One region of the Micromonospora matsumotoense genome, then DNA from elsewhere that is predicted to be linked to it. Evidence: predicted binding sites of a transcription regulator. Region 1 holds the regulator's gene; each other region holds the start of a gene.
The links. Region 1 encodes HrcA, which represses chaperone genes, less so after heat shock. Its sites were predicted from a motif close to GGTTNGCACNCTCNNNNNGAGNGTGCNAACC; they were not measured.

Region 1 (9,980 bases):
TCGGGTCGGGCTCCAGGCCGGCCTCCGGGTCGGCTTCGGACGTCATACCAGGTCCCGGGCCAACATGGGCCCCAGCGGCGCGCCGCCGAGCAGGTGGGCGTGTACGTGGAAGACCTCCTGCCCGCCGTACGGCCCGGTGTTGAACATCAGCCGGAAGCCGTCGCCGGTCAGCCCCTCGTCCTCGGCCACCACGGCAGCCGTGGCCAGCACCTCACCGGCCAGCCCCGGGTCGCCCTGGCCGAGCGTCGCCACGTCGGCGTAGTGCTCCTTGGGGATGACGAGCACGTGCACCGGCGCCTTCGGCCCGATGTCGCGGAAGGCCAGGGTGGTGGCGGTCTCCTTGACGATGGTGGCCGGAATCTCCCCGGCGACGATGCGGCAGAACAGACAGTCGGCTCCCATCCCCCCACTCTAAAGACCACCCCCACCACCCCGACCCGCCCCCACCCCGACCCGCCGACCCCGCCAGCCCCGGCCAGCCCCGCCCCGCCTCCGCCCCGCCCCGGTGATCAAGAGCTTTACGCCAACTTCAAGCCTCCAAATGACCCAAACTTCTTGATCACCAGCCACCAACGCCAAGGGCTGGGTGGTGGGCCCGGTGATCAAGAAGTTTGGGGCGGGATTGGACTCGCGGATGACGTAAACCTCTTGATCACCGGGGAGAGGCGGAGGCGGGCGGGGAGGGAAGAACGGAGCCGGAGGGAGGAGGGGAGCGGGGGTTACCAGCGGGGTAGACGGGTGGCCAGGACGGAGAGGGCGGCCACGCCGGCGGTGGAGGTGCGCAGGACCGAGGGGCCCAGCCGTACCGGGCGGGCACCCGCCTCGGTGAAGACGGTCAGCTCGGTCGGAGCGATGCCACCCTCGGGTCCGACCACGAGGACGATCTCACCGGTGGTCGGCAGCTCGACCGTGGTCAGCCGCTCGTCGGCCTCCTCGTGCAGGACGAACGCCGCGCCGGCCCCGGCGATCCGGCGGGCCACCGCGGCGGTGGACTCGTCCGGTGCTCCGGCCACCACCGGCAACCAGGCCCGGCGGGCCTGCTTGGCCGCCTCCCGGGCGGTCGCCGCCCACTTCTCCCGGGCCCGTACGCCCCGGTCGCCGCGCCACTGCACCACCGAACGGGACGCCGCCCAGGGCACGATCTCGTCCACCCCGACCTCGGTCATCGCCTGCACGGCCAGTTCACCCCGGTCGCCCTTGGCGATGCCCTGCACCACGACCAGCCGGGGGACGTCCGCGTCGACGTACCCCCGGGAGGTGACGGTGAGGTCGAGGGTGCCCCGGCCGACGGCGGTGACCACGGCGGCGGCGGTGCCACCCCGCCCGTCGGCGAGCAGCAGTTCCTCGCCGACGCGCAGCCGTTGCACGGTGGCGGCGTGGTGCCCCTCGGGGCCGTCCAGGGTGAGCTGGTCGGCGGTGGGCAGCGACTCGACCAGGAACAGCGGCGCGGACACGACGATCAGGCTAGCCGCCCGGGACCCCGCCGCCCCGGGCCGGGCCCGGGGCGTCCGAGGGGAGTCGGGCCGGGCACCCTCGACCGGGGCCGGCTGGCCGGAACCCGCCCGCCTCACCACCACGCCGAGCCGCCCGGCCGACACCACACCGGCGACGGCGACGGCGACGGCAGGAGGGAACGCGGCCGAACGGGGCCGGACCGGGCCGGCCCCGGGTCAGGCGTGGCCGTTGAAGGCGTCGCGCATCCGGGAGAAGAAGCCGCCCTGCTTGCTCAGTTCGGCGACCTCCTCGCCCCGGGTCTTGGCGAAGTCCCGCAGCATCTTCTCCTGGTCGACGTCGAGCTTGGTGGGGGTGCGCACGTCGAGGTGGACGTAGAGGTCACCCCGGCCGGTGCCGCGCAGGTGGGGTACGCCCCGGGCGCGCAACCGCAGCGTGCTCCCGGGCTGGGTGCCGGCCTTGACGTCGACGGTCTCCTCGCTGTCCAGCGTCTTGATGGTCAGCCGGGTGCCCAGCGCGGCGGCGGTCATCGGGACGGTGACCCGGCAGTGCAGGTCGTCGCCCTTGCGGGAGTAGACGTCGTGCGGGCGCTCGTGGATCTCGACGTAGAGGTCACCGGCGGTGCCACCACCCGGGCCGACCTCGCCCTGCTGGGCCAGCCGGATCCGCATGCCGTCCTCGACCCCGGCCGGGATCTTCACGGTCAGCGAGCGGCGGGTCCGCACCCGGCCGTCGCCGGCGCAGGTCGGGCAGGGGTGCGGGATGGTGGTGCCGTACCCCTGGCAGACGGTGCACGGTCGGGCCGACACCACCTGACCGAGGAAGGTCCGTTGCACCGACTGCACCTCGCCCCGGCCCCCGCACGCCTCGCAGGTCGCCAGGTGGGTGCCGGCCGCGGTGCCCGCACCGGAGCAGGTGGTGCAGAGCACGGCGGTGTCGACGGTGATCGGGGCCTCGACGCCGAAGGCCGTCTCGTGCAGGTCCAGCTCCAGCCGCAGGATCGCGTCGGCCCCCGGCCGGGTACGCGGGCGTGGACCACGCGCGCCACCGGCCGCACCGCCGAAGAAGGCGTCCATGATGTCCTGGAAGCCGACGAACGGGCCCGCCCCGGCGGGGCCACCCGGGCCACCGGCGCCCCCGCCGCCCGGGGCGAGCGGGTCGCCGCCCAGGTCGACGATCTGCCGCTTCCGATCGTCCGAGAGGACCTCGTACGCGGCGTTGATGTCCTTGAACTTCTCCTGTGCCTCCGGGTCCGGATTCACGTCCGGGTGGAACTGCCGCGCCAGCTTGCGGTAGGCGCGCTTGATCTCGTCATCGGAGGCTTCCCGGCCCACGCCGAGAATGCCGTAGTAGTCCCTGGCCACTGCGTTCCGTGTCCTCATGTTCGTCTCGCGTTGCGCCGGTCGGCGGCCGGAGCCGGCCGTCGGCCCTGACTGGTCAGTTCTGGGCCAGCAGCTCGCCCACGTAGCGTGCCACGGCCCGCACCGTGGCGATGGTGCCGGGGTAGTCCATCCGGGTCGGGCCGAGCACGCCCATCCCGCCGACGATGGTGCTGCCGGGGCCGTATCCGGTGCTGACCACCGAGGCGGCGCGGAGGTTGTCGACCTCGTTCTCGTCGCCGATCAGTACCCGGGTGGTGCTCGGCTCGGCCTCGCCGATCAGCTTGAGCAGGACGACCTCCTCTTCGAGCGCCTCCAGGATGGGTCGGAGCGAGCCCTGGAAGTCGAGCAGGCCACCCCGGGTGAGGTTGGCGGTGCCGGCCAACGCCAGCCGCTCCTCGGTGCGTTCGACGAGGGTCTCCAGCAGCACGGTGGACAGGGTGGTCATAGCGCCGCGCAGGTGCGTCGCAGACTCCTCGACCAGCGCCTGGACCAGCGGTGGAGTGTCGGACAGCCGACTGCCCACCAGCTTCTCGTTGACCAGCCGACGCAGGTCGGTGACGTCGTCGGCGGAAACCGGCGTAGGCAGTTCGACCAGCCGCTGCTCGACCCGTCCGGTATCGGCGATCATGACCAGCATCAGCCGGGTGGTGGAGATCGGCACCAGCTCCAGGTGGCGCACCGACGAACGGGCCAGTGACGGGTACTGCACCACGGCGACCTGCCGGGTGAGCTGCGCCAGCAGTCGTACGGTGCGGTGCACCACGTCGTCCAGGTCGACCGCGCCGACCAGGAAACGCTCGATGGCCCGACGCTCGGCGGGGCTGAGCGGCTTGACCCGGGAGAGCCGGTCGACGAAGAGGCGGTAGCCCCGGTCGGTGGGCACCCGGCCGGCGCTGGTGTGCGGCTGCCGGATGTAGCCCTCCTCCTCCAGCACCGCCATGTCATTGCGGACGGTCGCCGGGGAGACCCCGAGCTGGTGCCGCTCGACCAGCGCCCTGCTGCCGACGGGCTCCTGCGTGGCGACGTAGTCCTCGACGATGGCCCGCAGCACGGCCAGCTTGCGGTCGTCGAGACCCATCTCCCACCTCCTGACGCACGTCGGCCCGGACACCTGCCGCGTCCGGCAGGCGCTCTGGCACTCGACTGTAGCGAGTGCCAGTCTACGTCGGCAGCACCGCCGCCGCGATGATCAACGACGGACCGTCGGTGCGTCCGCCCCGGCGGACAGCCGGCGTGGTCGCTGACCGAACGTCGAGGCCAACCTCACCAGTGTCGCTCTGGTGCACCCTTGCCGGCAGCCCCTACCGTGACGGGCATGACTGAACCACCTCGCCCGCCCGGCGCGGGGGACGGCTACCCGCCGGACCCGAACGCTGGCCAGGGCTCGCCATACGAGCCACCCACCGCACCACTGTCCGGGGCACCGGGGGCAGGCGGATATCCCCCGCCCGGCGGGTATCCGCCGCCCACCGGCGACCAGCCGCCGTCGGGTGGCTACGGCCCGCCCGGCGGCTATCCTCCGGCCGGTGGCGGATATCCGACCGGGGGCGCGTACGGCGCCCCGGCCGGTGGTTACGCCAACAGCGAGGACAAGACCTGGACGCTGGTTGCGCACTTCGGCGGTGCCGCCGGCGCGCTGATCAGCTTCGGCCCGCTCGGCTTCGTCGCCCCGCTGATCGCCTACCTGGTGCGCGGTCAGCAGTCGCCGGCCGTCCGGGCGCAGGCGCTGGCCGCGCTGAACTTCCAGATCCTCTGGTCGATCATCGCGTTCGTGCTGCTCTTCGTGAGCTGGTGCCTGTTCTTCCTGCCCAGCATCGCGGTCGTGGTGATCCAGATCCTGTTCGGGATCATCGCCGGCATGAAGGCGAACGAGGGTCAGGCCTACCGCTACCCGATGTCCACCAGCTTCATCAAGTGAACCTCGGCCGGCCGCTCCCCCGGCCGGCCGGGCACCACTCAGGGCAGCAGGTCGCGGACCACGGCGTCGGCCAGCAGCCGGCCCCGCAGGGTGAGCACCGCCCGCCCCTGCGGGTACGCCACCGGGTCCAGCAGCCCGTCGGCGAGCGCCCGGGCGGCACCGGCCCGGCCGGCGTCGTCCAGCGCGGTCAGCGGCAGCCCGGAGGCGAGCCGCAGCCGCAGCATCACGTCCTCCATGTGCGCCTCGGCCGGGGTGAGGACCTCCCGGGCCAGGCCGGGCGAGTGCCCGGCGGCGAGCCGCTGCGCGTACGTCGTGGGGTGTTTGACGTTCCACCAGCGCACCCCGCCGACGTGGCTGTGCGCCCCCGGGCCGAGGCCCCACCAGTCGGCACCGGTCCAGTAGAGCAGGTTGTGCCGGCACCGGCCCGCCTCGGTGCGGGCCCAGTTGGAGACCTCGTACCAGGAGAAACCGGCCGCGTCGAGGGCGGCCTCCGCCGCCAGGTAACGGTCCGCCGCCACGTCGTCGGAGGGGTACGGCAGCTCGCCGCGCCGCATCCGGGCGGCCAACCGGGTGCCGTCCTCCACGATCAGGGCGTACGCGCTGACGTGGTCGACCCCGGCGGCGACCACCTGGTCCAGCGAGGCGGCGAAGTCCTCGGCGCGCTCCCCCGGGGTGCCGTAGATCAGGTCCAGGTTGACGTGGTCGAACCCGGCGTCACGGGCCTCCCGGGCGGCCTCGGCGGCCCGTCCCGGGCGGTGGGTACGGTCCAGGATCGCCAGCACCCCGGGGGCGGCGGACTGCATCCCCAGCGAGATCCGGGTGTAGCCGGCGGCCCGCAGGCTCTTCAGCGACTCCGGGGTGACCGATTCGGGGTTGGCCTCGGTGGTCACCTCGGCGTCGGCGGCCAGCCCCCAGGTGCGGTCGATGCCGTCCAGCAGGCGGGCCAGGTCGTCGGCGGGCAGCAGGGTGGGGGTGCCGCCGCCGACGAAGACCGTGTCGACCCTCGGCGGCGGGGCGTCGCCGAGCACCCGGGCGGCGAGCGCCAACTCGGCGAGCACCGTGTCGGCGTACGACCCGCGGTCGGCCCCCCCGCCCAGCTCGGCGGCGGTGTAGGTGTTGAAGTCGCAGTAGCCGCAGCGGCTGGCGCAGAACGGCACGTGCAGGTAGACGCCGAAACCGCGCGCGCCGACCTCCCGCAGGGCGGTGGTGGGCAGCGCACCGTCGACGGGAACGGTCTCACCATCTGGAAGGACGCCGGGCATGGCCACTAGTGTGCCCGGCATGACCTCTCCCGACCGACTCGTGCGGGTCGCCACGGCCCGTGGGGTGACGACGCTCACCCTGGACAGCCCGCACAACCGCAACGCGCTCTCCACCGCGCTGATGACCGAGCTGCTGGCCGGGATCGTCGCGGCGGTGGCCGACGACGCGGTCCGGGTGGTCGTGCTGGACCACACCGGCCCGGTCTTCTGCTCCGGGGCGGACCTGAAGGAGACGGCGGCGGCGTACGCCAGCGGGTCGGTGCCGGCCGGGATGCTCGGTGACGTGCTGGTGGCGGTCCGGGAGTGCCCGAAGCCGGTGCTGGCGAAGGTGGCCGGGCCGGCCCGGGCCGGCGGCCTCGGCCTGATCGCGGCGGCCGATCTGGCGGTCTGTGCGCAGGAGGCGACGTTCGCCTTCACCGAGGTGCGGATCGGGGTGATCCCGGCGGTGATCTCGGCGACCGTGCTGCCCCGGCTACACCCCCGGGCCGCCGCCGAGCTGTATCTGACCGGCGACACCTTCGACGGTCGGCGGGCCGCCGAGGTGGGGCTGGTGACCGCCGCCGTGCCGGCCGGTGAGCTGGACGCGGCGGTGGCGCGGTACTGCGCCTCACTGGTCCGGGGAGCGCCGGGGGCGTTGGCCGGGACGAAGGAGTTGCTGCGCCGGCCGGCGGCCACCGACCTGCGTGCGGAGATCGCCGACCTGTCCGCCCGGTCCACCGGCTACTTCCTGTCCGCCGAGGGCCGCGAGGGTGTCGCGGCGTTCCGCGAGAACCGGTTAGCTCGATGGGTGGTGGCGGTGGACGGTGGGGACGGTGAGGGTGCGGGGTGAGAGCGAGGGGCACGGGCGGGGGTGCGGGGTGAGAGCGAGGGCACGGGCGGGGTGCGGGGTGAGAGCGAGGGCACGGGCGGGGCGGGGTGAGAGCGAGGGGCACGGGCGGGGGCGGGGTTTTCTGGACGGTGCTGCGGGAACGTGAACCGGTCGACCGACCCGGTGCCGCCGGTCGACGACGTACGCTTGGCGAACGCTGAAACGGGAGGTGCGGGTGCGAACACGGACATTCGTGGCAGCCGGTGTCGTGGTGGCGTTGTTCGCCATCGTCGGGGGCTGGGGAGTCCGTCAGCTCGACGGGGAGCTTCGGCTCCCGACCGCCGGCCGCAACTGCACCGTGCAGGCCGACGGCACCGTGAAGCTGGACGCCGACCAGATGGCCAACGCGGCCACCATCGCCGCGATCGGCATGCAGCGGCAGATGCCGGAGCAGGCCGTGGTGGTCGCCCTGGCCACCGCCTACCAGGAGTCGGGGCTGCGTAACCTCGCCCACGGCGACCGGGACTCGCTCGGCCTGTTCCAGCAGCGCCCCAGCCAGGGTTGGGGCACCCCGGAGCAGATCCGCGACCAGCGGTACGCGGCGAACCGGTTCTACAAGGCGTTGAAGAAGGTACGCGGCTGGGAGCGGATGGAGGTCACCGACGCCGCCCAGGCGGTGCAGCGGTCGGCGTACCCGACGGCGTACCAGAAGTGGGCGGACGAGTCCCAGGTGCTGGCGCGGGCCCTGCTCGGTGAGGCGACCGGCGCGGTGGCCTGCACGGTCGGGCGTACCCCGGTGATGCGCGGGCAGGCGGCGGTGGCCGAGCTGACCCGCGGCCTGACCCTGGACTGGGGGTTGCCCGACGCCGGTGCGGTGGCCGAGCTGACCGACGTGACGGTGCCCGCCACGGACGCCCGCGACGGCTGGCGGTACGCGCACTGGCTGGTCTCGCACGCCCCCGACCACGGGGTGAAGCGGGTCCGCTTCGGTGGCCTGGAGTGGAGCGCCGACAACGGTCGGTGGGCGAAGGTCTCCGACGGCCGGCCGACCGAGGCCCGGGTGCTGGCCGAGGTCTTCGCCGACAACGCCTGACGGGGTTGCCGGATCGGCGGGCCGGTGCGGTCAGCCGGCGACGTTCAGCCGGCGACGCACCTTCTCCATGGTCGAGGCGGGCAACTCGGGGACGTCGAGCAGTCGGGGCAGCAGCTCCGGCTCCAGGCTCGTGGCCCGGAACACCTCACCGATGGTGACCCCGTGCGCCGGCCGGTCCACCACCTCGACCGGGTCGCCCGCGCCGACCTCACCGTCGCGCAGCACCCGCAGGTACGCCCCGGGCGTGGCCCGGACGGTGAACCGCTTGATCAGGTCGGGCACCCCCCAGAAGCCGGCGAAGGTCAGGCACGGGGTGCGCGGCTTGGTGACCTGGAGCAGCGCCGACCCGACGGACCAGCGTTCGCCGATCACCGCGCCGGTGACGTCCACCGCCCAGGTGGTCAGGTTCTCACCGAACCCGCCGGGGCGGATGTCGCGGCCCAACTCGGCCGACCACCAGCCGGCGTCCTCCTGCGCGTAGGCGTAGACCGCCTGGTCGGGGCCGCCGTGGTGGGCCCGCTCACCGATGAAGTCACCGGTCACCCCGTCGGCGCGCAGCAGCACCGGGCCGTCGACCGGCCGCTTGTCGATGCCGCTGCGCCCGCTGGCGTCGCCCGCCCACTGCGCCTCGGTCACCACGCCCAGGTTCATCGCCGCCACCCTGCCTGTCATGGCCCCAGCCTACGACCGCGTGCGGGCGGCTGCCGTCCCCCGTCGTCGCTCAGCCCTTGACCGCACCGGCGACCAGGCCGGAGACCATCCGCCGCTGCACCAACAGGAAGAAGACGATCACCGGCAGGGTGAACAGCGTGGAGGCGGCCATGACCGAACCCCAGGCGGTGTCGTCCCGGCCGAAGAAGAAGGTCATCGCCACCGGCAGGGTGTACCGGCTCTGGTCGTTGACGAAGGTCAGCGCGAAGATCAGCTCGTTCCAGGCGGTGATGAAGGAGAAGATGCTGGTCGCCACCAGGCCCGGTGCGACCAGCGGGAAGAGGACCTTCCGGAAGGTCTGCGACCGGCTCGCCCCGTCGATCGCGGCGGCCTCCTCCAACTCCTTCGGCACCGCCGCGACGAAACCGCGCAGCATCCACACCGCGAACGGCAGCGAGAAGCCCAGGTAGGTCAGGATCAGGCTGGGCAGGGTGTTGTAGAGGCCGAGCCGCTGGATCATCAGGAACAACGGGATGACCAGCGCCTCCAGCGGGATCATCTGGACCACCAGCAGCATGATCAGGAAGGTGGTCCGCAGTCGGAACCGGAACCGGGCCACCGCCGTCGCGGCCAGCAGCGCCACCAGGCCGCTGAGCACGACCGTGCTCACCGCCACCAGCACGCTGTTGAGGAAGAAGTCGCCGAAGGTGACGCCCGGGATCAGGTTGCCGGTGAGGATCTCCCGGTAGTGCTCCAGGGTGGGGTGCGCCGGCACCGGCCGGGGGGTGGCCGAGAAGATCTCCCGGTTGGGCTTCAGCGAGGTGGCGACCATCCAGTAGACCGGGAACGCGGCGAAGAGCGCCACCAGCAGGCCCGCGCCGTTGAGGGCGACCTTCTTCACGACTCGTCCTCCTGTCTGAGCACCATCCGGACGTACAGGCCGGTCACCAGCAGCAGGATCAGCGTGAGGATGACCGCGACGGCCGAACCCACCCCGTACTTGGGCGGCGGCGAGAACGCCTCGGCGTACGAGTAGATGGCCAGCATGTACGTGGGTCGGTCCTGGGTGCCGCCGGCCAGCACGAACTGCTGGGTGAAGACCTTGAAGTCCCAGATGGTGGAGAGCACCACCAGGATGCCGAAGACCGGCCGCAGCACCGGGAAGGTGATCTTCCAGAACACCTGCCACGGGCCGGCCCCGTCGACCCGGGCCGCCTCGGGCAACTCGCTCGGCACGCTCTTGAGCCCGGCGAGCACGCTCACCGCGATGAACGGGAACGAGTGCCAGACCACCACCAGGGTCAGGATCGCGAAGAACAGCAGCGGCGAGTTGAACCAGCCGTAACCGGACCAGTCGGTACGCCCGAAGACCGCCTGGGACAGCCCGTCCGGCAGGGCGTTGAACGCCCAGGTG
Region 2 (9,980 bases), 610 kb from region 1:
CCACCGGGTGGTGGTCATCTCGAAGTGGCGCAGCAGCCCCCGCCCGCTGCCGGAGCCGCCGGCAACGCTGGTCGCCCGCCCTCCGCACTCCTGGGACTTCACCCAGGTCGACCGCTGACCACAGTGGGCCACGGCCGGCCGCCGAACGAGCCGGCCGCCGAGTAGCGGGCCGCCGAACATCGGGCCGCCGAACAGTCAGCCGCCGAACGAGCCGGCCGCCGAACAGCCGGACGGCCCGCAGGCGTACCGCCAACGGGCCGTCGGTCGAACGGGTGGGGTCAACTGCGTCGCGTGATCCGCCAGGTGGCGTAGCCGCCCGCGCCGAGCGCGAGCAGGAACACCGCCCAGACGACGGTGGTGCTGATCGCCACCGACGGGCCGGCGGCTCCGGCCTGGGCGGCGGCGACCAGCGAGTCGTTCTGCGCGGCCGGGATCGCGGCCGGCGGCATCTGCTGCCAGCGGACCAGGCCGGTGCTCTCCAGCATGGCCATGTGGTCGCCCACGAACTTGTTGGCCTCGTCGGCGAGCTTGCGGACGGTATTGTCCCGGGTGCTGGCCCGGACCGCGCCGATCACCGGGAAGATCTTGCCGTGGGCCACCCGGAGCCGGGTCACGAAGATCTGGTCGAACTGAGCACCGGAGGCGTTCTGCATCTCGGTCAGCCACCCCTTCTGCTCGGTGGTGGGGTCGCTCGGCAGCGTCGCGCCCAGCTTGTTGGCGGCCTGCACCGCCAACTCGTCGAGGACGCCGTGCTGGCGGGCGATCTCCGCGCCGACCTCCCGCACCCGCGCGGACTGGCCCTTCTCGGCGGCCATCGTGCCGGCCGGTATCTCCCACAGGCCGGCCAGTCGGACACCGTTGAGCAGCGCCGTGTCGGCGGCGTTCATCTGGACGCCGGGTGCGGCGACGGCCATGCCGGGTAGGACGACCAGGCCGGCCAGGAAGGTGACGAGCAGCACCGCCACCCGGTAGGTCCGGTGCCCTCGCCGACGACGTACGGAATCCAGCGGTGCCATGCTGCGGTGCCTCCTCGATCCGGGCCGATCTGTCCTGCCGGGCAGCGACCCGCAGGCTGCCCGTCCGTCCACTGGTACGGAACACCGGGCCGATCAGTTCATCGGTCCGGTCAACTCGCCGATCGGCGCAGGCCAGGGCGGGACGGCGCAGCGGGAGCAGGACGGCGTAAGCAGCGCAGCCTCGACCGGCCAGCCGCGACACGGCGGCGGGAAACGGTGCGGCAACGGCTCAGGTGACGTCGAGCGGGTCGGCGAGGAGCCGTTCGAAGGCCAACTCGGCCGCGCCGATCAGCGCCGCGTCGTCACCGAGCTTGGGGGTACGCAGCCGGACGTGTTCCAGGCAGGCAGGCAGCCCGGTCTCGTTGAGACGGCTGCGGACCTGGGCGGCGGCGGCCAGGTAGAGGTCCCGCATGGTGCCGCCGAAGATGACCATCTCGGGGTTGAAGATGTTGACCAGGTTCGCCACCCCGAAGCCGAGCCAGTCCCCGGCGTGCCGTACCGCGGTCTGGGCGCGGGCGTCACCCCGGTCGGCGGCGTCGAAGACGGCCAGCAGCGCCTCCCGGCCCCGGGCGTCGGACCGGCCGGCGGCCCGGAGCAGCCCGTACTCGCCGATCTGGGTTTCCCAACAGCCCCGGGAGCCGCACTCGCAGGGAGTGCCGTCGCGCACCACCACCATGTGCCCGACCTCGCCGCCGTACCCGCCGTGGCCGGTGAGCCGGCGGCCTCCGGCGATGATGCCGGCGCCCACGCCGACGTCGCCGTAGAGGTAGATGACGTTGTCGCAGCCGGCGGCGACACCCCGGGCGTGCTCGGCGAAGGCGGCGACGTCGGCCACGTTGCCGACCGTGATCGGCAGGTCCGCGCCGAGTTCGGCGGCGAGCGCCGCGCCGATCGGCTCGTCCACCCAACCGGTGGTGGGGCCGAGCCGGACCAGCCCGTCGGCCTTGCGGACCATGCCGCAGACGGCGACCCCCGCGCCGACGCAGATGGAGCCCGGCGGCACCCGTTCCCGCATCTGCTTGAGGGCACCGGCCAGCATCGGGGCGGTCTCGGCGGCGTCCAGGTCGCGCGGCCGGTCCAGCTCGCGGCGGTCCAGCACCTCGCCGCCGAGCCCGACCCGCGCGGCCCGCAGCCGGTCCACCTCGATCGAGTACGCGTACGCGTAGACCCGGGCCGACTCGGGCCGGACGACCAGTGACGGTCGTCCGGCCCGGCCGGTCTCCTTGGGCGTGCCCTCGCTGACCAGCCCGGCGCCGGCCAGGTCGGCGGTGAGCGCGCCGATGGTGCTGCGGTTGAGCCCGAGGGCGGTGGTGAGTTCCGCGCGGGAGGTGGCGCCGTGCACGTGGACGTGCCGGAGCAGCGCGCCGAGGTTCTGCCGCCGGATCTCGTCCTGGCTCGGTCCTACCCGCATCGTTGATGGCACCCCATGTCCCGCCGGTGGCGTACGCGGATCAGCGGGTGCCGGAGGCGGAGGCGCGGCGGCGCGACAGCGCGTCCACGCTGGCCGCGAGGAGCAGCACCACGCCGGTGACCACGTACTTCACCCCGGCGCTGTAGCCCATCAGGCCCATCCCGTTGTCGATGACGGCGACCACCGCGCCACCGAGCACAGCGTCGAGGACCCGGCCCTTGCCGCCGAAGAGGCTGGTGCCGCCGATCACCGCCGCGCCGACAGCGTAGAGCAGCACGTTGCTGCCGCCGGTGTTCGGGTCCACCGAGTTGGCCCGGCTCGCCGCGACGATGCCGCCGACCGCCGCCATGGACGAGCAGATCACGAAGACCGAGATGCGGATCTTGTCGACGTTGATGCCGGCCCGGCGGGCGGCTTCCTTGTTGCCGCCGACGGCGTAGACGTGCCGGCCGTAGCTGGTGCGCTGGAGCACGAAGGTCCAGACGATCAGCAGCACCGCGATGACCGGCACCACGATCGGCACGCCCTTGAGCGAGTTGATCAGGACGTTGCGGCTGCGCTCCTGGTTGAGGATGTAGACCGCGATGCCGAGGATCAGGGTCAGCCCGCCGATCCGGGCCAGCACCACCGCCATCGGGTCGGTGGTCAGGCCCCGGGCCAGCCGCTTGCGGTGGCGTAGCAGCTGCACGGCCGCGTACCCGCCGATCGCGATGGCGGCCAGCGCCCAGCCGAGGGTGGGCGGCAGGTTGCGGTTGGCGATCGCCACCAGCACCTCGTCGTTGACCGAGATGTTGGCGCCACCGCTGATCAGCATCAGCACGATGCCCTGGAAGGCGAGGAAACCGGCCAGGGTCACCACGAAGGACGGGATGCCGATCTTCGCGACCAGGAAGCCGAGCACGGTGCCGATGACCACGCCGGTGAGGATCGCGGCGAGCACGGCCACGTACCAGGGATAGCCGGCCTTGGTGGCGACGTTGGCCAGGATGGCCGCGCAGACCCCGCTGGCGAAGCCGGCGGAGAGGTCGATCTCGCCGAGCAGCAGGACGAAGACCAGCCCCATGGCGATCAGGGTGACCGCCGCGCCCTGGGTGAACAGGTTGGCGAAGTTGCCGGCGGTGAGGAACGACGGCCGCATGATCGAGAAGACGGTGCAGAGCACGATCAGCCCGAGTACGGCGGGCAGCGCGCCGATGTCGCCGCCGCGTACCCGGCCCCAGTAGCCGCGGAGGTGGCTGCCGACGGTCGGTCTCGGCGTGACCGCCGCCGGGCCTTCCTTGTGCACGGCGGTGGTGGTCATCGAACGCCTCCTGGAGTGGTGTCGGCGGGTCCTGCGCCGGTGCCGTTGCCGGCCGGGACCGGCTCGCCGGTGAGGCCGAGGTTGCCGGAGCGGCCGGCGGTGATCAGCTCGACGACCTGCGAGTGGGTGATGTCGGTGGTCTTCACCTGGGCGACCATCTGGCCGAGGTAGAGCGCGGCGACCCGGTCGGAGACGGCGAAGACGTCGTTCATGTTGTGTGAGATCAGCACCACGGCCAGGCCGTTGTCGGCCAGCCGGCGGACCAGTTCGAGCACCTGGGCGGTCTGGGCGACGCCGAGCGCGGCGGTCGGCTCGTCCAGGATGACCAGCCTGCTGTTCCAGAGCACCGCCTTGGCGATGGCGACGGTCTGCCGCTGGCCGCCGGAGAGGCTGGAGACGTGCTGGCGCAGCGACTTCACGGTCCGCACCGAGAGCCCGGCCAGGGTCTCCGCCGCCATCTGCTCCATGGTCGGCTCGTCGAGCACCAGCCCGCTGTGCTTCTCCCGGCCGAGGAACATGTTCTGCACGATGTCGAGGTTGTCGCAGAGCGCGAGGTCCTGGTAGACGACCTCGATGCCGAGCGTGGCGGCGTCCCGGGGGCTGTTGATGCTCACCGGCCGGCCGTCGAAGAGGAACTCGCCGGCGTCGGCCGGGTAGATGCCGCTGATGCACTTGACCAGGGTGGACTTGCCGGCGCCGTTGTCGCCGACCAGTGCGGTCACCTCGCCGGCGTGGGCGGCGAGGGCGACGTCGCGCAGGACCTGGACGGGACCGAAGCTCTTGTCGATCCCGCGCAGTTCCAGCAGGGGGGTCGCGGACACGGGGGTCTCCTTCAGACGGAGGGAAGATCTCGGAGCCCGTCCGGCGGCGAGCGCCGCCCGGCACGAGGTTCCGTGCCGGGCGGCGTCGCGTCGACGGGGTACGACGCTCGTCGTACGGGTCAGCTGATGCCGTTCGCGGCGCAGAGCGCGGCGTACGCACCGGTGCAGAGCTTGGCCTTGTCGACGTAGCCGTCGGCCACCACGTCCTTGACGGTCGACTTGTCGATCGCCTTCGGCTCCAGCAGCACGGACGGGACGTCCCGGCCGCTCTCCGGGTCCTTGACGGTCTGCCCGGTGTCCTTCCGCTCGCCCTTCGCCACGGCGATGGCCAGCTCGGCGGCCGCGTCGGCCTCCTTCTTGACGGCCTTGTAGACGGTCATGCACTGGTCACCGGCGAGGATGTTCTGCAGGCCGGTCACGTCGGCGTCCTGGCCGGTCACCGGGACCTTGCCGTTGAGCTTGTTCTTCTTCAGCACCGAGATCGCCGCGTTGCCGAGGCCGTCGTTGGCGGAGAGCACACCGTCGATCTTGCCGCCGGTCTGGGTGAGCATCTGCTCGAAGATGGTGGCGCCCTGCGCCGGGTCCCAGTCCGGGACGGCCTGGTCCGGGCCCTTGGTGTATTCCTTCGAGTCGAACTTCGGCTTGAGCACCGAGTCGTAGCCGTTCTTGAACAGGGTGGCGTTGTTGTCGGTCGGCGAGCCGTTGAGGTAGGCGACCGTCGGGTTCTTGACGCCCTTCTCGGTCAGGCACTTGGCCAGGCCCTCGCCCTGGAGCTTGCCGACGGCCTCGTTGTCGAAGCTGACGTAGTACTGGGCGGAGCCGCCCAGGGTGAGCCGGTCGTAGTCGATCGTCGCGACACCCTGCGACTTCGCCTTGTCCAGCACGGCCTTGCCGGTGCCGGAGTCCAGGTTGACGATCATCAGGGTGGTGACGCCCCCGGTGATCATCTGGTCGGCGATGGTCTGGAAGGCGTTCTTGTCGTTCTGCGCGTTCTGGATGTCGGACTCGACACCGGCTTTGTCGAACGCCTCCTTGAGGAACCGGCGGTCGGCGGTCTCCCAGCGGGCGGAGGACTTGCTGTCGGGCAGGATCACGCCGATCTTCGGCTTCTTGGCGGCGCTGCCGCCGGTGTCGTCGCTCGTGGAGTTGTCGCCACAGGCGGCCATGCTGCCGGTGGCCAGCAGGCCGACGGCGGCGAAGGTGAGGAAGCCCTTGCGCATGTCTGCACGGGTCCTTTCGAGGGTGGGGGAAGGAGTGGTCGGTGTTTGTTGTGTCCGGCAACGTATTCCCGCTCACCTTCGGGGCGCAAGACTGCCGAGGTCAGAAGTTTGTTGGCGGCGGTAACAATTCAGCAACGTGGCTGTCACCCCGGGGACACCCGTCCCGCGATCACGCTGCGTGTCTGGTTCGCAACCGCCCTGGTCCGGGCGGTCAGCGGGCGGCGATCCGCGCGGTGCCGGCCCCGCTCAGGGCGACCAGGTCGGCCGGGGCGAGCTGGAGCTGCCACCCCCGGCGGCCGGCCGAGACATAGACGGTCTCGTGGTCCAGCGCGGAGGCGTCCACCACCGTCGGCAGCCGTCGCCGCTGACCCAGCGGGCTGATCCCGCCCCGCACGTAACCGGTGCTCCGCTCGGCGGCGGCGCGGTCGGCCAGCACGGCCCGCTTGCCACCCAGCGCCGCCGCCAGCGCCTTGAGGTCCAGCTCACCGGTGACCGGGACGACCGCCACCGCCAGCGCCCCGTCCACCTCGGCGACCAGCGTCTTGAACACCCGCTCCGGTGGCACCCCGAGCGCCGCCGCGACCAGCGCGCCGTAGTGCGGCGCGTCCGGGGACACGTCGTACGGATGGGTGCGGTACGCGATCTTCCGCTTGGTCAGCAGCGCCGTCGCCGCGGTGGCCGGTCCCGCCATGCGGTCACGCTAGCCCGGCGTGCCCGTACCCGCGACCGGTCGACCGATCAGCACCGTCGGCGCCCCGGCCACCCGGGTCAGCACCAGGCTGGCCGGGTGCTCCCCGGCCAGCCTCAGGTCCCGGCGCAGTTGTTCGGGCACCAGCGCCGAGCCCCGCTTGAGGATCTCCACCCGGCCGACCCGACGCTCCCGCAGCAGCGCGCGCAGCCGCTTCAGCGAGAACGGCAGCACGTCGACGATCTCCAGGCACCTGCCGAACGGGGTCGGCTGCGGGGTGTCCGCGTACAGGTAGGCGATGCTCGGGTCGGCCAGCGTCGCGTCGAGCGTGTCGGCCAGCTCGGCGACCAGGTGCGCCCGGACCACCGCCGGGTCCGGGTCGTACAGGTAGCGCCGGACCGGTCCGACCTTCGCCTCCACGTCGCCCGTACCGGTCAACTGGTGGCCGCGCGTCGCCGGGCCGCCGGGGCCGTCCGGGCCGTCCGCCGGACGGCCCGGTTCGCCTGAGTCGTCTGTCGGGCGCTGGCGGGCGGTGGGTCCCGGTCGCAGCACGGTCGCCCGGCGGGGCACCTCGGCGAGCGGGCCGCCCCAGAGGGCCGCCTCGACCAGGTCGCCGTCGACGCTGACCCACTCCGCCTCGGCCCCGGCCGGGATCAGCGCGTGGTCGAGCCCGGGGGCCACCTTCACCACCGTGTGCGGCACCCGCCCGGCCAGCCCGGTGACGAAGTCCCACGGTGGCGAGTAGGCGTTCGGGTCGAAGATCCGTCGTCCGGTGCCGCCCTGCCGCCGGGCCGGATCGCAGAAGACCGCGTCGACCCGGCTCACGTCGAACGCCGTCGCGTCGCCGCACTCGACGGTGAATCTCCCGGCCAGCCCGGCGGCCTCGGCGTTCGCGGCGGCCAGCGCGGCGGTGACCGGGTCGGCCTCCACCCCGTACACCCGGATGCCGGCGCGGGCGGCGGCGAGCGCGTCGGCACCGAGGCCGCAGCCCAGGTCGGCGAGGGTGCGCACCCCGGCGGCGGCGAGTCGGGCGGCCCGCCGGTCGGCGACCACCCGCCGGGTGGCCTGCTCCAGGCCTGGGCGGGTGAGGAACATCCCGGCCGCCTCCGGGCCGAACTTGCCGACCGCCCGGCGGCGCAGCTCGGCCTGGGTCAGCGCGGCGGCGGCCAACCCGGGCGGCACCCCGCGTGACCGCAGCGCCGCCGCCGCGACCAGCGGATCGCCGCCGGCCACCTCGGTCGCCGCGGCGAGCACGGCCGACCCCTCGGGGGTACGCAGCGCGGCGAACTGGTCGAGATCCACGCCCCCATTGTCCGGCCCGGCCGGTCCGGGGTTTCCGCCGGTGCCGACCCGCGACCGCTCCCCGCACGATCCGGCACGATCCGCCTCCCCGCAAGATCGACTCAGTGGGGCCGATGTTGCGGTGTCCGGGCGGTGTTGTCACCGCAACATCGCCACCATTGAGTTGATCACCACCCGGGCGGGCCGGATGCGGCGGCGGACAGGGATGTGGCGGCGGGTCGGGGGGTGGTGGGTGATCATGCTTGGCGGTGGAACGGTGACGACACGGCGGGTGGCACGTTGGCACTCTCCTTGACGGAGTGCTAGCCGAGGAATAACCTGCGATTAGCACTCTCACCCTGAGGGTGCCAGCGTCCGGGCCACCTGGCCCGGGTGCTGAACGCCAGGCGGACCGGCACCCGCGACGACGGCCCCGCCCGGTGGCATGTGGCAGATTGACGCTGGTCGGACTCTCGGCCGGCAACGAAACCAAGTACCCCAGGAGGGTATGCCCGTGACTACCGCGACCAAGGTTGCGATCAAGCCGCTCGAGGACCGCATCGTGGTCCAGGCGAACGAGGCTGAGACCACCACGGCGTCGGGCATCGTGATCCCCGACACCGCCAAGGAGAAGCCGCAGGAGGGCACTGTCCTCGCCGTCGGCCCGGGCCGGATCGACGACAAGGGCAACCGCGTGCCGCTCGACGTCAAGGTCGGCGACACCGTTCTCTACTCGAAGTACGGCGGCACCGAGATCAAGTACGCCGGCGAGGAGTACCTGGTGCTCTCCGCCCGCGACGTTCTCGCGGTCATCGAGAAGTAACCAACCGATTCCAGTGTCGTCGCCCCGGTCCGGCTCGCCGGGCCGGGGCGACGACGCTTCGAAGGGACATTCATGGCGAAGATCCTGAGCTTCTCGGACGACGCCCGGCACCTGCTGGAGCACGGTGTCAACGCCCTCGCGGACACGGTCAAGGTCACCCTCGGCCCGCGCGGGCGCAACGTCGTCCTGGACAAGAAATTCGGTGCGCCGACGATCACCAACGATGGTGTGACCATCGCCAAGGAGATCGAGCTCACCAACCCGTACGAGAACCTCGGCGCGCAGCTGGTCAAGGAGGTGGCGACGAAGACCAACGACGTCGCCGGCGACGGGACCACCACCGCGACCGTGCTGGCCCAGGCGATGGTGCGCGAGGGCCTGCGCAACGTGACCGCCGGGGCCAACCCGGCCGGCCTCAAGCGGGGTGTCGACGCGGCGGCCGCCAAGGTCTCCGAGGCGCTGCTCGGCCGGGCCGCCGAGGTGGCCGACAAGGAGTCGATCGCGCACGTCGCGACGATCTCCGCGCAGGACGCCACCATCGGCGAGCTGATCGCCGAGGCGATGGAGCGGGTCGGCCGCGACGGTGTCATCACCGTCGAGGAGGGCTCCACCCTCACCACCGAGCTGGAGGTGACCGAGGGTCTCCAGTTCGACAAGGGCTTCATCTCGCCGAACTTCGTCACGGACTCCGAGTCGCAGGAGTCGGTGCTGGACGACCCGTACATCCTCATCACCACGCAGAAGATCTCGGCGATCGAGGAGCTGCTGCCGCTGCTGGAGAAGGTCCTCCAGAACAGCAAGCCGCTGCTGATCGTCGCCGAGGACGTCGACGGCCAGGCGCTGTCGACCCTGGTGGTCAACGCGATCCGCAAGACCATCAAGGTCTGCGCGGTCAAGGCCCCCGGCTTCGGCGACCGCCGCAAGGCGATGCTCCAGGACATGGCGATCCTGACCGGCGCCGAGCTGGTCGCCCCGGAGCTGGGCTACCGGCTCGACCAGGTCGGCCTGGAGGCGCTCGGCACCGCCCGGCGCGTCGTGGTCGACAAGGAGAACACCACCGTCATCGACGGCGGCGGCCAGTCCGCCGAGGTCGCCGACCGGGTCGCCCAGATCCGCAAGGAGATCGAGGCGTCCGACTCCGACTGGGACCGGGAGAAGCTGGCCGAGCGGCTGGCGAAGCTCTCCGGCGGCATCGCGGTCATCAAGGCGGGCGCGGCGACCGAGGTCGAGATGAAGGAGCGCAAGCACCGCATCGAGGACGCGATCGCCGCGACCAAGGCAGCGGTCGAGGAGGGCACGGTTCCCGGCGGCGGCGCCGCGCTGGCCCAGATCCGTTCGGTGCTCGACGACGACCTCGGCTTCACCGGTGACGAGAAGGTCGGTGTCTCGATCGTGCGCAAGTCGCTGGTCGAGCCGCTGC
Region 3 (9,980 bases), 930 kb from region 1:
GGGCCTGAAGACCATCGACGCGGTCGCCGGTGAGGTCGGCCCCACCCACCGGATCAAGCCGTCCCTGCGCGCCGCCCGCGACGCCGGCCTCCTCTCCTGACCCACGTCCATGACGTGACGCCCGCCCGTGCGCGCCCGCGGTGCGGCCGTCCGCAGTGCGCGCCCGCGGTGCGGCCGTCCGCAGTGCGCGCCCGCGGTGCGGCCGTCCGCAGTGCGCGCCCGCCGTGCGTGTCCGCCGCGCCCGTCTGCGGTGCGTGTCTGCGGTGCGTGTCCGCGGTGCCCGTCCGCGGGCGTGATCGACTCGCTTGGGCGCAAAAGGCGGTGTCAGCCGGCCGGGACACCGCCTTTTCGGCCCAGTTGTGTTGATCATCGCGACCGGGGCGGCGTCTGGACGGAGTGGATCTCTGGGTGACCGGAATTTCGCGGTGAGTGGCGAAAACCCGCAGGGAAGGACTTGACGGCAGGAACCGGACAGCGCAAGATGCTCCGTGCGGGAGGGCTTTCGCCGGAGACTTTTCAAGTTCTTGCGACCCAACGCCGGAGGCGTTGTGCGAACGTCCCTCCCGACCAACGTGCAAGGGGGCCAGCGGAAATCCGCTGGCCCCCTTCGTCGTACGCCGGAAGACTCGCGGCGTGGACCTGTACATCGCGGCACTCGATCCGACCGACCAGCCGACCCTCGACGCGGCCTACCGGATCGCGGCCACGGCCGAGGCGATGGACGCGCCCGACCTGCCGCCGCTGTGTCGGCGTCGGTTCGAGGCGCCGTTGCGGCATCCGATGCCCGGCATCGACACCCGGTGGTCGGTGGCGCACCTCGACGGGGTGCCCGTCGGCTGGGTCCGGATCAACCTGCATCTGTGGGAGAACACCGAGAACGCCAGTATCGAGCTGGTGGTGGACCCGGCGTACCGGCGTAGAGGGGTGGGCCGGGCGCTGTTCGCGCACGCCCGGGAGCTGCTCCGGGAGACCGGCCGCAAGCGGGTGGTCGGCTCCGCCGTGGCCGCCCTGCCGGGTGCGGAAGGGCCCGGCGAACCGCGCCGGGAAACACCCGGCGACCTGGGCGGGGAAGCGCCGGACAACCTGGGCGGGGAAGCGCCGGGTGAGTCGGGCCGGGAAGCACCAGGCGAGTCGGGCAGGGACATGCCGGGCGGGGAGCTGGCCGGGGCGGCCTTCGCGGCGGCGCTCGGCGCGAAGGCGGCGCTGGTCGACGTCCGCCGTCGGCTCGACGTCGCCGCGCTCGACCGGCGACGGCTGGCGGCCCTGCTGGCCGACGCGCGCTCGGCCGCCGCCGGCTACCGCACGGTCCGTTGGCGGGACCTGCCCCCGGAGGAGTACCTCGCCGACGTCGCGTACCTGGAGGGCCGGCTGCTGGCCGACGCGCCGATGGGGGATCTGGAGTGGGAGCCGGAGCAGGTGGACGCCGAGCGGATCCGGGGCATCGAGCGGGCCCTGGACGCGCGGGGGGTCCGCCGGTACAGCGTCGCTGCCGTGCACGAGGCGTCCGGCCGGCTGGTCGGATGGAGCCTGCTCAGCCTGGCCGCGAACACCACCCGGCACGCCTGGCAGCAGATCACCATCGTCGACCCGGCGCACCGGGGGCACCGGCTCGGCCTGCTGTGCAAGGCCGAGAACCTCGCACACACCCTGGCGTACGAGCCGGAGCTGCAGATGATCGACACCTACAACGCGGCGGCGAACAGCCACATGATCGCGATCAACGAGCAGCTCGGCTTCCGGCCGGCGGCCGGATCCACGGAGTGGCAGCTGACCATCTGAACTGTGACACGCCCCTACTGATCTGGCCGTCATCTGTTGCATGATGGCGGGCATGACGGAGACCCCGCACCCGCTGTACGACAGGCACGCCGACACCCTGCACCGCGCGCTGACCGCGATCACGGAACGCGGGTACTGGTCCGCCTACCCCGAATCGCCCAGCCCCCGGGTGTACGGCGAGACCGCCGCCGCCGACGGGAAGGCCGCCTTCGAGGCGTACCTCGGTGGTGATTTTCCGCTCGACCAGCCGGGCACGGGCGACCGGGTCGCCACCGAGACGAGCCCGTTCGGGGTGGCCCTGGACGTGCGCTACCCGCACCCGGGCGCGGACGAGGCGGTCGCCGCCGCCTCCGCCGCCCTGCCGACCTGGCGCGACGCCGGCCCGCAGGCCCGGGTGGGGGTCTGCCTGGAGATCCTCGCCCGGCTGCACCGGCACATCTTCGAGCTGGCCAACGCGGTGCAGTTCACCAGCGGGCAGGCGTTCGTGATGGCCTTCCAGGCCGGCGGCGCGCACGCGCTGGACCGGGCCCTGGAGGCGCTCGCCTACGCGTACGCGGAGATGACCCGGCACCCCGGGACGGCCGGCTGGGAGAAGGCCGCCGGCAAGGGCGACCCGCTGCGGATGACCAAGACGTTCCACGTGGTGCCGCGCGGGGTGGCCCTGGTGATCGGCTGCAACACCTTCCCGACCTGGAACTCGTACCCCGGGCTGTTCGCCTCGCTGGTCACCGGCAACCCGGTGGTCGTCAAGCCGCACCCGCGCGCGGTGCTGCCCCTGGCGATCACCGTGCGGTACGCCCGGGAGGTGCTCGCCGAGGCCGGCTTCGACCCCAACCTGGTGCTGCTCGCCCCCGAGGCCCCCGGCGAGAAGCTGGCCTCGACGCTGGCCCTGCACCCGGCCGTGAAGATCGTCGACTTCACCGGCTCCACCGGGTACGGCGACTGGCTGGAGGCCAACGCCCGGCAGGCGACGGTCTACACCGAGAAGGCCGGCCTGAACACCGTCGTGATCGACTCCACCGACGACTTCGCCGGGATGTGCCGCAACCTGGGCTTCACGCTGACCCTCTACAGCGGGCAGATGTGCACCACCTCGCAGAACATCCTGATCCCCGCCGCCGGCATCGCCACCGACCAGGGGCACAGGAGCTTCGACGAGGTGGCCGCCGGCATCGCCGCCACCATCGGCAAGCTCACCGCAGACCCCGCCCGGGGGGTCGAGTTGACCGGCGCGATCGTCAACGACGGGGTGCTGGAGCGCCTCGACGAGGTCGCCAAGGTCGGCCAGCCGGTGCTGGAGTCGCGTACCGTCGCGCACCCGGCGCTGCCCGACGCGGTGGTCCGGACGCCGACGGTGGTCAAGCTCGCCGCCACCGACACCGAGGTGTACGGCCAGGAATGGTTCGGCCCGATCTCCTTCGTGATCGCCACCGACTCGACCGCGCACAGCATCGAGATCATGCGGGCGACCGTGGGGGAGTCCGGCGCGCTGACCGCCGCCGTCTACTCGACCGACGAGGCGGTGCTGGACGCCGTCGAGGCCGCCGCGATCGACGTCGGGGTGCACCTGTCGGCCAACCTCACCGGCGGGGTCTTCGTCAACCAGTCCGCCGCCTTCTCCGACTTCCACGGTAGCGGCGCGAACCCGGCCGCCAACGCCGCCCTCACCGATGGCGCCTACGTGGCCAACCGCTTCCGCATCGTCCAGTCCCGCCGCCCCGCCTAACCCCCCGCTCCCACCCCACCCCCACCCCACCCCACCCCACCCCCGTCCGCGCCCCGGCTGCGGCGGGGGTGGTCGGTGATCAAGAGGTTTACGTCAGTTCAACCGCTCGGACTGACCTAAACCTCTTGATCACCGGGGAGGGTGGGGGCGGGTGAGGGCGGGGGCGGGGTGGAGGGGGTGGGGGGAGGGGTGGGGTGGGGGTTTGGTGGGTGGGTGGGGTTAGGCGGGGCGGCGCATTTGGAGTTCGCGTAGGGCGGGGATCTTGGGGTGGGGGAGGCGGACGCCGGTGTCGGTGAAACCCAGGCGGTGGTAGGCCCGGTAGGCGCGGTCGTTGCCGACCACCACCTCCAGCATGAGCTGCGGTCGGCCGCAGGCGCGGGACCAGGCGGCCACCTCGTCGACCAGCGCGCCGAGCAGGCCGGTGCCACGCCAGCCGGGGGTCACGTAGACCGCGTAGATCACGGTCAGGTCCGGCTCGTCGGGGGCGACGGTTCCGCCGGCGTGCCCGATCAACCGGCCGCCCGGGTCCGCGACGAACTGGGCGGTGTGACACCCCTGGGACACGTACGCGATCCGGGCCGCGTACTCGGCATGCGGTCGGGCGGCGGCCTCGGCGACGGTTTCCAGGAAGGCCAGTGGCGCGTCCGCGAGCATCTCCAGCCGCAGCGCCCGCATCCGGGCGGCGTCCTGCGGACGCACCCGGTGCACGGGGGCCGTCCGGGTCGCCGGCGGGGCCGGGGCAGATGTCATGTGCGCATGCATACCGCAACGATGACCGCCGATGAGTAACCGGGTCGATACCCGTCCGATTTAGCCCGATTTGAGGTCGTGCGCGGTCGTCACTCCTCGTGTAGCGTGCGATTTCGGTCACCGATTCAGCGGCCTTCACCGATCGCCGAAACGGTGGCTCTCCGCTGTCGGCCCGCCGGCATCCCGGGGTTGTGGAACGCCGCGCAGAGTGAGGAAGTGCACCGTGGCACAGGGCACCGTCAAGTGGTTCAACTCCGAAAAGGGCTACGGCTTCATCGCCGTCGACGGCGGGCAGGACGTCTTCGTCCACTTCTCCGCCATCGAGATGGACGGCTACAAGGCGCTCGACGACGGTCAGCGGGTGGAGTTCGAGATCGCCCAGGGGCAGAAGGGTCCGCAGGCCGAACGGGTCCGCGTCATCGCCTGACCCTGCGGTGTCGAGGGTCCCACCCGTCGGGCCACCCGCGTGACGGGTGGCGGCGGGGGTCGGTGCCGGGGAAGATCGTGAACCGTCCAGGCGTCCCGCTGAGGAGGGTTCATGTCCGACCAGTCACCTTCGGGTTCACCCGACCCCGCTGCCGGGTCACCGGGCGGACCGTGGGGGCCACCGTCCGGGCAGTCGCCCTGGGGCCCGACGTCGGGACAGCCCTCTTGGGGGCCCTCGTCGGGGCAGCCCTCGTCGGGGCAGCCCTCGTCGGGGCAGCCGCCGTCGGGGCAGCCGCCGTGGGGTCCGTCCGAAGTGGGGCCGGTCGGCTGGAGTTATCCGGCTCCCGGCGGCCCGTACCCGGGTTACCCGCCGGGTGGTGGTGGCGGTTTCCCGCCGGGCGGGGGCTACCCGCCGTACACCGCCGGTGCCTGGGGTCCGGAGGACCCGCTGGTCAATCCGCCGTACGCCGGGCTGGAGGGCTGGTTCGCCCGGTGCACCGGCGCGTTGCGCCGGAGTTGGCGGACTCTGCTGCCGTTGATGCTGCTCACCCAGGTCGTGCCCGGAGTGGCCGTGTCCCTGCTCTCGCTCGGTATGGGGCCCGACGCCACCACGCTGCCCGCCGACGGCTCGCTCCCCGCCGGCTACCTCAGTGACCTGGTGATCTACGGGGTCTCGGTGTTCCTGGTCGCGCTGGCCTTCGGGGTGGTGCAGGGCGTCGGCTGGGCGGGCGGCACCTGGGTGGTGGCCCGGCAGGCCGCCGGCCAGCCGGCCGACCTGCCCGGCGCGCTGCGCTACGGCGCACGCCGCTGCCTCGGACTGTGGGGCTGGATGCTGGTGCTGGGCCTGCTCGTCGGGGTGGGCCTCTGCCTCTGCCTGCTGCCCGGCATCTACCTGGCCTTCGCCCTCGCCCTGGCCGGCCCGGTCTACCTGTTCGAGGGGCAGAACCCGATCGGGCGCTCCTTCCGCATGTTCCACGACCGGTTGGGCATGGTGCTCGGCCGGGTGGCGCTGGTCGCACTGGCGGTGTTCCTCGGCAGTGTGCTCGGTGGGGTGGTGGAGTCTGTCGGCATCCTGCCGTTCGGCACCGACCCGTTCACCGCGCCCGGTACCGCCGTGGGTGCGGTGGCGGTGATCCTGGTGAGCGCGGTGCTGGTGGTCCCGGTGTACCTGGTGCAACTGGTCGGCCTGGTCGTGACGTACGCCGAGCAGCGGGCGCAGGAGGGGCCGGTGAACGTCGTGCGACTGGTGGCGGAACTCGGCTGACCGGCCCGATCGTGCTTGCACTCGGCAGGGGAGAGTGCTAAACAAGTCATTGGCACTCGCATACGCTGAGTGCCAATGGTCGGGGCGGTAGGGCCACGGTCACACCGACGTCTCGATGGCGTCGGGTGGCACATGGCCGGTCGTCGCGGGCTGTCCGGCCCGACCGAGGAGGACGTCGTCGTCGCCAGGTGGCGACGTCCCCAAGGTGCGTACACCAGGCGGCCCGTCCGGGACACAACACCCGGGTGGCCCGTGAGTGTCCAGGAGGACAACGCCGTATGGCCAAGATGATCGCGTTCGACGAAGAGGCTCGCCGCGGCCTCGAGCGGGGCATGAACCAGCTCGCCGACGCCGTAAAGGTGACCCTCGGCCCGAAGGGCCGCAACGTGGTGCTCGAGAAGAAGTGGGGTGCCCCCACCATCACCAACGATGGTGTGAGCATCGCCAAGGAGATTGAGCTCGAGGACCCGTACGAGAAGATCGGCGCCGAGCTGGTCAAGGAGGTCGCCAAGAAGACCGACGACGTCGCCGGTGACGGCACGACGACGGCGACCGTCCTGGCCCAGGCCCTGGTGCGCGAGGGTCTGCGCAACGTGGCCGCCGGCGCCAACCCGATGGCCCTGAAGCGGGGCATCGAGGCCGCCGTGGCCAGCGTCTCGGAGGAGCTGTCCAAGCTCGCCAAGGACGTCGAGACCAAGGAGCAGATCGCCTCCACCGCCTCCATCTCCGCCGGTGACAGCACCGTCGGCGAGATCATCGCCGAGGCGATGGACAAGGTCGGCAAGGAAGGCGTCATCACCGTCGAGGAGAGCAACACCTTCGGCCTGGAGCTTGAGCTCACCGAGGGCATGCGCTTCGACAAGGGTTACATCTCCGCGTACTTCATGACCGACCCGGAGCGTATGGAGGCCGTCTTCGACGACCCGTACCTCCTGATCGTCAACAGCAAGATCTCCTCGGTGAAGGACCTGCTCCCGATCCTGGAGAAGGTCATGCAGTCGGGCAAGCCGCTGCTGATCATCTCCGAGGACATCGAGGGCGAGGCCCTGGCGACCCTGGTCGTCAACAAGGTCCGGGGCACCTTCAAGTCGGTCGCCGTCAAGGCGCCGGGCTTCGGTGACCGCCGCAAGGCCATGCTCGCCGACATCGCCATCCTCACCGGTGGTCAGGTCATCAGCGAAGAGGTCGGCCTCAAGCTGGACGCCGTCGGCCTCGACATGCTGGGCCGCGCCCGCAAGGTCGTGGTGACCAAGGACGAGACCACCATCGTCGACGGTGCCGGTGACGCCGACCAGATCCAGGGTCGGGTCAACCAGATCCGGGCCGAGATCGACAAGAGCGACTCCGACTACGACCGTGAGAAGCTGCAGGAGCGGCTGGCCAAGCTGGCCGGCGGCGTCGCGGTGATCAAGGTCGGCGCGGCCACCGAGGTCGAGCTGAAGGAGCGCAAGCACCGCATCGAGGACGCCGTCCGCAACGCGAAGGCCGCCGTCGAGGAGGGCATCGTCCCGGGTGGTGGCGTCGCGCTGGTGCAGGCCGGCAAGACCGCCTTCGACAAGCTGGACCTGGCCGGTGACGAGGCGACCGGCGCGAACATCGTCAAGGTCGCGCTGGACGCCCCGCTGCGGCAGATCGCCGTCAACGCCGGCCTGGAGGGTGGCGTGGTCGTCGAGCGCGTCCGCAACCTGGACGCCGGTCACGGCCTCAACGCCGCCAGCGGTGAGTACGTCGACCTGCTGGCCGCCGGCATCATCGACCCGGCCAAGGTGACCCGGTCGGCGCTGCAGAACGCCGCGTCGATCGCGGCGCTCTTCCTCACCACCGAGGCCGTCGTCGCGGACAAGCCGGAGAAGACCCCGGCCGCCCCGGCTGGCCCGGGTGGCGGGGACATGGACTTCTGAGTCCAGCTCCAACGCCGAAAGGGGCGGGCCGCGCAAGCGGTCCGCCCCTTTCCGTGTCCCGTCAGCGGCGGGCTGCCCGCACCGCCGCGTACGCGTCGACCAGCCCGGCCCCGGTCGATGCCGCCACCGGGCCGCAGCTGAGGTCGGCTGGCCCGGCCGGTTGCGCGGTGTCCCGCAGGATGCTCCGGGTCCGGTCCAGGTCACCGACCAGCGCCGGATTCGCCGACCACATCAACGCCACCACGCCCGCCACCTGCGGGGTGGCCATCGAGGTGCCGTCCTCGGCGGCGTAGCCACCGCCGGGCATCGCGGAGAGGATCTCCGCCCCGGGGGCGACCAGGTCCGGCTTGGCGGCCCCGCCGGTGGCGGGACCCCGACTGGAGAATTCGGTGACGCGCCGGTCCCGGCCCACCGCGCCCACCGTCAGCACGTCCGGGTACGGCGCTGGCGGGTCGACGATCGACCCGCAGTCCGGGCCGGTGTTCCCGGCGGCGGCCACCACCAGAATGCCTGCGGCCGTCAGCGCGGCGGTCGCCGGGCGCAGCGCACCCGGGTCGCAGCCCTCGACCGGCGGACATCCCCACGAGTTCGTGAGCACGTCCGGGGCCCGCTCCGGCCGACCGTCGGTGAACGGGTCACCGCCGGCCGGGAACGGGGCCAACATGAACTGGAGGCAGTCCAGGTAGTGCGCCGGACTGCCCAGGTTGCGGTCGAGGTTGACGCAGCCCACCCACTGCGCGCCGGGGGCCACCCCGATGCCGTCGCGCCCCACCGCGCTGGCCGTGGTGTGGGTGCCGTGGCCGCCGGAGTCGGTCGGGGAGCGGGTGTGGTCCCACGGGTCGTACCAGGAGTCGTCGCCGCCCCGGAAGCCGGCGGCCAGCGTCGGATGGGTGCCGTCGACCCCGGAGTCCGAGCTGCCGATCACCACCCCGGACCCGGTGACGTCCAGCTCCGACCAGACCCGGTCGGCGCCCAGCATCCGGATGTTCCACTCCGGGCCGGTCGGTGCAGGCCGGTCACCCCCGCTGACCGGTGCCGGTGCGGGCAACGGTCGGAGCCGCTGGCTGACCAGCACCCGGGCCACCTCCGGCCGAGCGGAGAGCCAGGCCCGCACCGCCGGCCCGCCGTCGGTCTCGATCGCGTTGACCAGGTAGTACGGCGTCGGATCGAGACGTAGTCGGGTCAGGTCCCGGCGCAACGCGCCCTGGGTGCGCTCGGCGGTGGCCACCAGCCGGCGGTAGACCTCGGCGGTCCGGGCGTCCCGGCCGGCCCGACCGGGCGTACCGGCGGGGATGCCGGAGAGGTCGGCCTGCTCGCGGAGCACCACCAGCAGCCGCTCGCCGTACAGGCCGGGTTGGCCGGCGGCCACGTCCACCACGCCGACGGTGAGCAGCAGGACGGCCGCGCTGGACGCGGCGACCAGCCGGCTCGGGGTGCGCCCGCGTGGCCGGCCGAGCAGCACCCCGTACCCGATGGCCAGGACGACAGCGACGGCGAGCCCGACGCCGGACGCGACCGCGACCCAGTACGGGACGTCGCGGGTGGTGGCCAGCAGGATCGAGATCTCCTCCGGGTCGGTGAGGGCCAACGGGCCGAACACCGCCAGGCCGACCAGCCAGCGGACCGGCGCGGAGCCGGCCGGTGCGCCGGCCCGGCGGGCCGCCACCTGGCACGCGCCCAGCACGAAACCGACCGGCGGGACGAACAGCAACGCGGGGAGCTGGGCACCGGAGTAGCCGGCGCCCGCGACGACCAGCAGCAGGACCACCCCGGCGACCAGGCCGCCGACCAGCACGGTACGGGCGGCCCGGGGTGGCCCGTCGCCGGTGAAGGGAGACCAGAACCGGTCGCCCAACAGCGCCCCGGCCAGCAGGCCGACCGCCGTCGCGGCGAGCGCGGCGAGCACCGTTTCCAGCAGGCCGCCCAGCGCGCCGAACCGGACCCACGGCAGCAGCAGGGCCAGTCCGGCCGCGATCGCCAGCAGGGTGACCGCCCGGGGCCGACGGGCACCGTCCGCCGCTGCGGGCGGGGTTGTGGTGGTGGCGGGCGGGGATGTGGTGGCGGTGGCGGGCGGGCCGGACAGCCGGGTGGTCAGCAGCGCGAGCAGGGTCGCCGTGCCGGCCAGCGCGGCGAG

Region 2: the regulator HrcA is predicted to act here: its motif matches at 8,081-8,111, upstream of groES (co-chaperone GroES).
Region 3: the regulator HrcA is predicted to act here: its motif matches at 5,993-6,023, upstream of groL (chaperonin GroEL).

Annotation. Positions count from the first base shown of each region.
Region 1 is NZ_CP192025.1:5,875,192-5,885,171, forward strand. Features, by position in the region: gene ACQP1S_RS24865 (histidine triad nucleotide-binding protein) at 43-402, opposite strand; gene ACQP1S_RS24870 (16S rRNA (uracil(1498)-N(3))-methyltransferase) at 720-1,454, opposite strand; gene dnaJ (molecular chaperone DnaJ) at 1,671-2,816, opposite strand; gene hrcA (heat-inducible transcriptional repressor HrcA) at 2,890-3,912, opposite strand; gene ACQP1S_RS24885 (DUF4870 domain-containing protein) at 4,150-4,752, shown strand; gene hemW (radical SAM family heme chaperone HemW) at 4,791-6,014, opposite strand; gene ACQP1S_RS24895 (enoyl-CoA hydratase-related protein) at 6,034-6,843, shown strand; gene ACQP1S_RS24900 (hypothetical protein) at 7,052-7,915, shown strand; gene ACQP1S_RS24905 (MOSC domain-containing protein) at 7,946-8,587, opposite strand; gene ACQP1S_RS24910 (carbohydrate ABC transporter permease) at 8,637-9,467, opposite strand; gene ACQP1S_RS24915 (carbohydrate ABC transporter permease) at 9,464-9,980, opposite strand, start outside.
Region 2 is NZ_CP192025.1:6,483,106-6,493,085, reverse strand. Features, by position in the region: gene ACQP1S_RS27630 (hypothetical protein) at 1-118, shown strand, start outside; gene ACQP1S_RS27625 (DUF4142 domain-containing protein) at 279-1,016, opposite strand; gene ACQP1S_RS27620 (ROK family protein) at 1,246-2,427, opposite strand; gene ACQP1S_RS27615 (sugar ABC transporter permease) at 2,468-3,727, opposite strand; gene ACQP1S_RS27610 (ATP-binding cassette domain-containing protein) at 3,724-4,548, opposite strand; gene ACQP1S_RS27605 (sugar ABC transporter substrate-binding protein) at 4,668-5,768, opposite strand; gene ybaK (Cys-tRNA(Pro) deacylase) at 5,980-6,459, opposite strand; gene ACQP1S_RS27595 (THUMP-like domain-containing protein) at 6,469-7,758, opposite strand; gene groES (co-chaperone GroES) at 8,246-8,560, shown strand; gene groL (chaperonin GroEL) at 8,633-9,980, shown strand, end outside.
Region 3 is NZ_CP192025.1:6,803,113-6,813,092, reverse strand. Features, by position in the region: gene thrC (threonine synthase) at 1-100, shown strand, start outside; gene ACQP1S_RS29165 (GNAT family N-acetyltransferase) at 634-1,779, shown strand; gene paaN (phenylacetic acid degradation protein PaaN) at 1,832-3,505, shown strand; gene ACQP1S_RS29155 (N-acetyltransferase family protein) at 3,725-4,255, opposite strand; gene ACQP1S_RS29150 (cold-shock protein) at 4,479-4,682, shown strand; gene ACQP1S_RS29145 (hypothetical protein) at 4,995-5,945, shown strand; gene groL (chaperonin GroEL) at 6,224-7,846, shown strand; gene ACQP1S_RS29135 (S8 family serine peptidase) at 7,908-9,980, opposite strand, start outside.